2 linked regions of the Saccharothrix violaceirubra genome follow. The protein of the gene in region 1 interacts with the protein of each later gene in a pairwise test. Links are inferred from orthologs where the notes say so. Each region holds a gene or a part of one and is shown in the gene's direction. Other genes may lie near its edges.

What was found.
Region 2: the proteins of nth (region 1) and aceE interact in binary tests that used the Escherichia coli proteins (3 or more experiments, as listed by UniProt). The link is inferred for Saccharothrix violaceirubra from one-to-one orthologs.

Annotation. Positions count from the first base shown.
Region 1 is NZ_JACHJS010000001.1:6,766,426-6,769,994, reverse strand. Bases 1-2,826 are described here. They hold nth (endonuclease III), read left to right. Parts: upstream 1-948; coding sequence 949-1,704; downstream 1,705-2,826. Other genes in these bases: F4559_RS31225 (NUDIX hydrolase), read left to right, coding at 2,318-2,826; F4559_RS31230 (TlpA disulfide reductase family protein), read left to right, coding at 1,701-2,300; F4559_RS31240 (hypothetical protein), read right to left, coding at 530-781; F4559_RS31245 (Crp/Fnr family transcriptional regulator), read right to left, coding at 1-327. Also shown: more of F4559_RS31225, read left to right, coding at 2,827-2,944; F4559_RS31220 (MarP family serine protease), read left to right, coding at 2,957-3,569. UniProt on the Escherichia coli protein: DNA repair enzyme that has both DNA N-glycosylase activity and AP-lyase activity. The DNA N-glycosylase activity releases various damaged pyrimidines from DNA by cleaving the N-glycosidic bond, leaving an AP (apurinic/apyrimidinic) site.
Region 2 is NZ_JACHJS010000001.1:5,554,874-5,559,223, forward strand. What follows is about bases 170-3,457. They hold aceE (pyruvate dehydrogenase (acetyl-transferring), homodimeric type), read left to right. Parts: upstream 170-497; coding sequence 498-3,257; downstream 3,258-3,457. Other genes in these bases: F4559_RS25350 (DUF3052 domain-containing protein), read right to left, coding at 170-200; pnuC (nicotinamide riboside transporter PnuC), read right to left, coding at 3,371-3,457. In the rest of the region: more of F4559_RS25350, read right to left, coding at 1-169; more of pnuC, read right to left, coding at 3,458-4,018. UniProt on the Escherichia coli protein: Component of the pyruvate dehydrogenase (PDH) complex, that catalyzes the overall conversion of pyruvate to acetyl-CoA and CO(2).

The DNA of each region.
Region 1 (3,569 bases):
CAGCGCGGGGCGGTCCATGCTGACCGCGCGCACCTCGGTGACCGTCGTCGCGGTGGACGTGCGCGGACCCGGGTCGAAGATCGACAACTCGCCGAACATGTCCGACGGCCCGAAGATCCCCAACAGGTTCTCGCGACCGTCCGGCGACTTGCGGCCGATCTTCACCTTGCCGGACTGGATGATGTAGAGCCGGTCACCGGGCTCGCCTTCCGCGAAGATCACGTGTCCACGCGGGAACTCCACCGACTCCAGCGTCTGCGCCAGAGCCTCTGCCGCGCCCGCTTCCACGCCCTGGAAGATGCCAGCCCGTGCCAGGGTCTCGTCCACCTCGTCCCTCCTGTCGAGACGCGACGGCATGGTCGAGCGCGTTCCGCCTTCTGGCGGATCCAGCGCCTGCCGTCGATCACTGAGTGCAGTCTAAGGGCTGATCGGCGGTTCGCCTTTCGGCACGCCGTCGACCGACCTCCCGACAGCCCGAAGAGGCCCGTGGGGTGTGACCCCGCGGGCCTCGTAAAACGGTCCTTGCCCGCTAACGGCGCGGGCGCCGCTGCCGCAGGCTCCGGGCACGACCACCCAGCCGGCGCAGGCGGAACAGCTCCAGCGCGCGGCCGATGCCGTGCCCGTAGAGCGCCCTGACCTCGTCGGGTCGGGCCGACTCCAGGAACTCCTCGACCTCGTCCTCCTGGACGGCGACGTGGCGCAGTCGTGCTTCGACGCGCTCCATGAAGAGCGCGAAGAACATGATCACGATCGGAACGGCGATGACGAACCAGGCAGTCATGATGGCTCCGATCCTTGCGCATCGGGGTAACCCGCACGCTTGCGGGGTGGCTGAACGTGTCACTCGCAGGGTGGACGCGTACGCACCGCATCCGGTTGCCTGCCGCCGGTTACCCGGCCGTCGATCGTTCAACCGGCGGCACCTTGCCACGCAGTACGGTTGGTCGCATGGCGAAACGCCCCGAGACGCAGCTCGGACTGACCCGCCGGGCACGCCGCACGGTCCGGGTCCTGGCCGAGGGCTATCCCGACGCGCACTGCGAACTCGACTTCACCACACCGCTGGAACTCCTCGTCGCCGTCGTGCTGTCCGCGCAGACCACCGACGTGCGCGTCAACCAGGTCACCCCGGCGCTGTTCCGCCGCTACCGCAAGGCCGCCGACTACGCCTCGGCCGACCGCGCCGAGCTGGAGGAGTTCGTCCGCACGCTGGGCTTCTTCCGGGCCAAGGCGAACTCGCTGATCGGCCTGGGCTCGGCCCTGGTCGAGAAGTTCGGCGGCGAGGTGCCGGGCAAGCTCGACGACCTGGTCACGCTGCCGGGCGTGGGCCGCAAGACCGCGAACGTCGTGCTCGGCGACGCGTTCGGCGTGCCCGGGATCACGGTCGACACGCACTTCGGCCGGCTCGTGCGGCGCTGGGGCTGGACCGAGGAGGAGGACCCGGTCAAGGTCGAGCACGCCATCGGCAAGCTGATCGAGCGCAAGGACTGGACCCTGCTCTCGCACCGGACGATCTTCCACGGCCGCCGCGTCTGCCACGCCCGCACGCCCGCGTGCGGTGCCTGCTTCCTCGCGCCCCAATGCCCGTCCAGTGACGTCGGCCAGCAGGACCCGGTCAAGGCCCAGAAGCTGGTCAAGGGCGACGAGGCACCCCACCTGATCGCGCTCGCCGAACGCGTCCGCGCGGGGGAGAAGCTCGCGTGAGCAAAGGCACGAGGTGGGCGCTGACCGCGCTCGTGCTGGTCGTCGCCGGCGTGATCGCGCTGTGGCCGCGCGCCTCCGAGGAGCCCGCGCCCGGCGACCGCGGGTCCGACTTCCAGGCCAAGCCGCCGCCGGACCTGATCATGGCGCGCAACCAGGCCGCGCTGCGCCCGTGCCCGAAGGGCGAGGGCGGCCCCGAGGTGCTGCGCGGCGTCACCGCGATCTGCCTGGGCGACGGCGAGCAGGTCGACGTCGGCGCCGCCACCGCCGGCCGCACGCTGGTCAACTTCTGGGCCACGTGGTGCGGCCCGTGCCAGGACGAGCTGAAGGTGCTCGACGCCTACGCCCAGCAGCCCGGCGCCGTGTCCGTCGTGGCCGTGCAGGTGCAGAGCAAGGAGGCCGACGGCCTCGAACTGCTCGCCAAGCTCGGCGTGCACCTGCCCTCGGTGTTCGACGAGGCCGACGGCGTGCGCCGCGCGGTCGGCACGCCCGCCCGGCTGCCGGTCAGCTACCTGGTCGGCACCGACGGTTCGATCACCGAGATCGCCTCGCCCGCGGTGTTCGACACCGTCGAGCAGGTCCGCGAGGTGGTGGGGTGACCGACGTCCCCGACTGGATGCGCGGCCTGGCACTGGCCGTCGACGGACTCGACCACCGGGCGTTCACCCGCATCTCGCCGCCGCCCGCCGGCGTGATCACGCGCCCGGCCGCCGTGCTGATGCTGCTCGGTGAAGGCGCGGACGGACCCGACGTGTTGCTGCTGCGCCGCGCCGACACCCTCGGTTCGCACCCCGGCCAGGTCGCCTTCCCCGGCGGCAAGGTCGACCCGACCGACGACGGTCCGGCCGACACGGCGTTGCGCGAGGCGTTCGAGGAGACCGGTGTGCTGCGCGCCGGCGTGACGGTCGTGGCCACGCTGCCCGAGCTGTTCGTGCCCGTGTCGATGTTCGTGGTCACGCCCGTGCTCGCGTACTGGCACCGGCCCGCGCCGGTCGTGGCGGTCGACGCGAACGAGACCGCGGCTGTGGCCCGCGTGCCGCTGGCGCACCTGGCGGACCCGGCCAACCGGTTCCGCGTGCGCCACCCGTCGGGCTACGTCGGGCCTGCCTTTTCCGCGCCGGGCATGCTGGTGTGGGGGTTCACCGCCGGGCTGCTCGGCCGACTGCTCTCCCTGGGCGGCTGGGAACGCCCGTGGGACCCCGACGACGTGCGCGACCTGGAGCCCGCGTCGCGTGCGCTGTAGCCGGAGGTGTCCTTGAACTGGGTCGACGTGCTCGTCCTCGCGCTGGCCGCCTTCGCCGCGGTGTCCGGTGCCCGGCAGGGGATGGTCGTCGCCCTGCCCGCGTTCGTCGGCGTGCTCGTCGGACTGGTCCTGGGCACGCAGCTCGCGCCGCTGGTCGTGTCGAGGTTCGACAACGTGGTGACCAAGGTCGTGTTCGCGGTCGGCATCGTGGTGCTGCTGGTGGCGTTGGGCGAGACGCTGGGCGTGTACGTCGGGCGGATCATCAAGGCCAGGGTGAACGCGAGTCCGTTGCGCGGCGCGGACAACGCGTTGGGCGCGGTTGTGCAGGGTGCCGTGGTGTTCGTGGTGGCGTGGATGATCGCGCTGCCGCTGACCGCCGTGGCGGGCCTGCCGTCGTTGTCGAAGTCGTTGAACCAGTCGGTGATCCTGTCCACGGTCGACGACGCCATGCCGCAGGCGGCGCGGACGTTGTCGCAGGACCTCGAAGCCCTGTTCGACGTGTCGGGTTTCCCGTCGCCCACGAACCCGTTCGACGACACCCCGTTGCGCAACGTCGACCCGCCCGACGCGGCCCTCGCCGCCAACCCGATCGTGCAGAAGCTCAGGCCCAGCGTGGTGAAGGTGC
Region 2 (4,350 bases), 1.2 Mb from region 1 along the record:
TCCCGCCACCAGAGCAGGACCACGTCCACGACGTCGTCGGCGTCCTCGTCGAGCAGATCGCCACCGATCCGCTCTTCGATCGCCACGCGCAGGTCGTCGTCGACGTCCTCGTCCCAGCCGATCTCCTGGACAACGTTGCCCGGTTCGATCCCGAGCCTGTCGGCGACACCGGCCTTGCCGGCGTCTTCCGCGGCCACCACGGCTTCCACTCCTCCAAGTACAGATGAGCGGCAGCCGGGATACGACTGCCGCGCGTTGTCACTGCCAGTCGCGGCTAGCGAACACTGTCTGCCCCGCCAAGCGCAACCGTAGACGGCAAGACACGCCGCATCGGGTACCCCCGGATGCGCGACGTCATGCCCATGAGGCAGGCTCTACATACCTCCTATTCGCGCGCGCGAGAGGCTCGTCCGGGACTACTCGTCGGTAGTTGGTGCCGACGACGGGTCGGTCGGGTCACGATGGGAGTCGCACAAACCCCGGAACGAGGAGATCCCTTGGCCCCGCAGAACCCCGGCGCCACGCCCGAGCGGGTGCGCGTCATCCGCGACGGACTGGCCGCCCACCTCCCGGACATCGACCCGGAGGAGACCGCGGAGTGGCTGGAGTCGTTCGACGCCGCCCTCGCGGGCGGCGGGCAGCAGCGCGCCCGGTACCTGATGCTGCGCCTGCTCGAACGCGCTCGGGAGAGCCACGTCGGGGTGCCTGCCCTGACCAGCACCGACTACGTGAACACCATCCCCACCGAGCGGGAGCCGTGGTTCCCCGGCGACGAGGAGGTGGAGCGCCGCTACCGCGCGTGGATCAGGTGGAACGCGGCGATGACGGTGCACCGCGCGCAGCGGCCCGGCGTCGGTGTCGGTGGTCACATCTCCACGTACGCGTCGTCGGCGAGCCTCTACGAGGTGGGCTTCAACCACTTCTTCCGGGGCAAGGACCACCCGGGCGGCGGGGACCACGTGTTCATCCAGGGCCACGCCTCCCCCGGCGTGTACGCCCGCGCGTTCCTGGAGGGCAGGCTCTCGGCGCACCAGCTCGACGGGTTCCGCCAGGAGCTGTCGCACGCGGGTCCCGGCGGCGGCCTGCCGTCGTACCCGCACCCGCGGCTGATGCCGGACTTCTGGGAGTTCCCCACGGTGTCCATGGGCCTGGGCCCGATGAACGCGATCTACCAGGCGCGGTTCAACCGCTACCTGCGCGACCGCGGCATCAAGGACACGTCCGACCAGCACGTGTGGGCGTTCCTCGGCGACGGCGAGATGGACGAGCCCGAGTCGCGCGGCCTGCTCCAGCTCGCCGCCAACGAGCAGCTCGACAACCTCACCTTCGTGGTGAACTGCAACCTCCAGCGCCTCGACGGGCCGGTGCGCGGCAACGGCAAGATCATCCAGGAGCTGGAGGCGTTCTTCCGGGGCGCCGGCTGGAACGTCATCAAGGTCATCTGGGGCCGCGAGTGGGACGCCCTGCTGCACGCCGACCGCGACGGCGCGCTGGTGAACCTGATGAACACCACGCCCGACGGCGACTACCAGACGTACAAGGCCAACGACGGCGCATACGTCAAGGAGCACTTCTTCGGCCGTGACCCCCGCACCAAGGAGCTCGTCACGCCGCTGAGCGACGACGAGGTGTGGAACCTCAAACGCGGCGGCCACGACTACCGCAAGGTGTACGCGGCGTACAAGGCGGCCGTGGAGCACGTCGGCCAGCCGACGGTCATCCTCGCCAAGACCATCAAGGGCTATGGCCTGGGCCCGCACTTCGCGGCGCGCAACGCCACGCACCAGATGAAGAAGCTCACCCACGAGGACCTGAAGAACTTCCGGGACAGCCTGCGCATCCCGATCCCGGACTCGGAGCTGGACCCGTACCTGCCGCCGTACTACCACCCCGGCCCGGACGCGCCGGAGATCCGGTACCTGCAGGAACGCCGCCGCCAGCTCGGCGGGTACGTACCCGAGCGCCGGTCGAAGTCCAAGGCGCTGGCGCTGCCCGGCGACAAGGTCTACGAGGTCGTGCGCAAGGGTTCGGGCAAGCAGGGCGTGGCGACCACGATGGCGTTCGTCCGGCTGGTCCGCGACCTGGCCAAGGACGGCGGGATCGGCAACCGGCTCGTGCCGATCATCCCGGACGAGGCGCGCACGTTCGGCATGGACTCGATGTTCCCGGCGCAGAAGATCTACAACCCGAACGGCCAGCTCTACACGTCCGTCGACGCGCAACTCATGTTGGCGTACAAGGAATCCGAGCAGGGCCAGATCCTGCACGAGGGCATCAACGAGGCGGGCTCGACCGCGTCGTTCACGGCCGCGGGCACCTCGTACGCCACGCACGGCGAGCCGATGATCCCGATCTACATCTTCTACTCGATGTTCGGGTTCCAGCGGACCGGCGACGGCCTGTGGGCGGCGGCCGACCAGATGGCACGCGGCTTCGTGCTCGGCGCCACGGCGGGCCGCACGACGCTGACCGGCGAGGGCCTCCAGCACGCGGACGGCCACTCGCTGCTGCTGGCGCACACCAACCCGGCGGTCGTCGCGTACGACCCGGGCTGGGGCTTCGAGATCGCGCACATCGTGCGGGACGGCCTGCGGCGGATGTACGGCGAGGCCGCCGAGAACGTCTTCTACTATCTGACCGTCTACAACGAGCCGTACCAGCAGCCCGCGGAGCCCGCGGACCTGGACGTCGACGGTCTGCTCAAGGGCCTGTACCGCTACCGGACCGCGGCCGAGGGCGGTGTCCGGGCGCGCATCCTGGCTTCGGGCGTGGCGCTGCCGTGGGCGGTCGAGGCCCGACGGCTGCTGGCCGAGGAGTGGGGCGTGCAGGCCGAGATCTGGTCCGCCACGTCGTATTCGGAACTGCGCCGCGAGGCCGTCGGGGTCGACCGGCACAACCTGCTGCACCCTGAGCAGGAGCCGCGCGTGCCGTACGTGACGCGGGTGCTGTCGGAGGACGCGGCCGGTCCGGTCGTGGCGGTGTCGGACTGGATGTCCGCGGTGCCGGACCTGATCCGCCCGTGGGTGCCGACGGACATGACGACGCTGGGCGCGGACGGCTTCGGCTTCTCCGACACCCGCCCGGCCACGCGCCGGCACTTCCTGGTCGACGCGCAGTCGGTCGTGGTGGCGACGCTGGCGGCGTTGGCCAAGCGCGGCGAGGTCGACCGGGCGAAGGTCGTCGAGGCGGCGCGGAAGTACCGGATCGACGACGTGTCGGCGGCGGGTCCGTCGACCACGGACGCGGGTCTGGCGTAAGGCACCGACGCGGAGGGGGCCGTCGTGGATCACCACGACGGCCCCCTCGGCCGTTCCTGCGGGCCTCCCGCCGGACGGACGTCCCGATCACCGGCCCGTCCCCGGAGATCGGCTCAGCGGTCCGCTGAGCCGATGCGCACCGCGTCGTCCGCCCTGGGCACGCGGGCGGCGGCCCGGGTCCAGTTCAGGTACCCGCTGATCACCAGCGCCGCGAACACCACGTACACGGCGGCGCTGAAGTACAGGCCGGACCCGATCTGGAGCGGCACGCCGATCGCGTCGACGACGAGCCACACCACCCAGAACTCGACCAGGCCCAGGCCCTGGAGCGTGAACGCGAGCACCGTGCCGACGAACAGCGCGGCGTCGGGCCACGGGCTCCACGACGCGTCGAAGGCGTCGAGCACCAGCGCGAACACGACCGTGCCGACGACGAACGCGGCGGCGGTGACGAGCCGTTCCCGCGTGGTGCCCTTGCGGACCACGACGCCGAACACCGGGTCACGGCGGCGGGTCCACGCCCACCAGCCGTAGAGCGTGATCGCGGCGATGACGACCTGCCGCGCGGCCGTGCCGCCCAGGTGCGCGGAGACGTAGACCATGAACAGCAACGTCACCGACACGAGCTGGACGGGCCACGTCCACAACGAGCGGCGTTGTGCGAAGAAGACGACGAGCAGGGCGAACACCTGGCCGATGAACTCGGCGTAGGACACCTTCTGGCCGAAAGCCGTGAAGCCCTGGTCCAACAAGACGTGCACCGCGTCCTCCATCCCCGTTCGTCCCGGGGCATGGCACGACGACGGCACGCGCGCCTCTCATCCGGACTTTCACCGTCGGCTCCGGAGTTCCACCGGATCGGCCGCCGTGGTGGCGGTTCGCGGGCTGTACCGCCGGTTCGGATTTCCACCGAGCCCCGGAGCGCATGTCTCCTCGCTCAACACCACCCCACCCCCACCTGTTCCCACCCCCACGCGCGAGTCCTCCACTCCGACACCCCGAAACACGCACTCGGACACCCACCTTCGGGTGACCACCCCGCGAGTCATGCGTTCGGACACCGCGAAATGTGCGTTCGGACACCGCCCCCGCA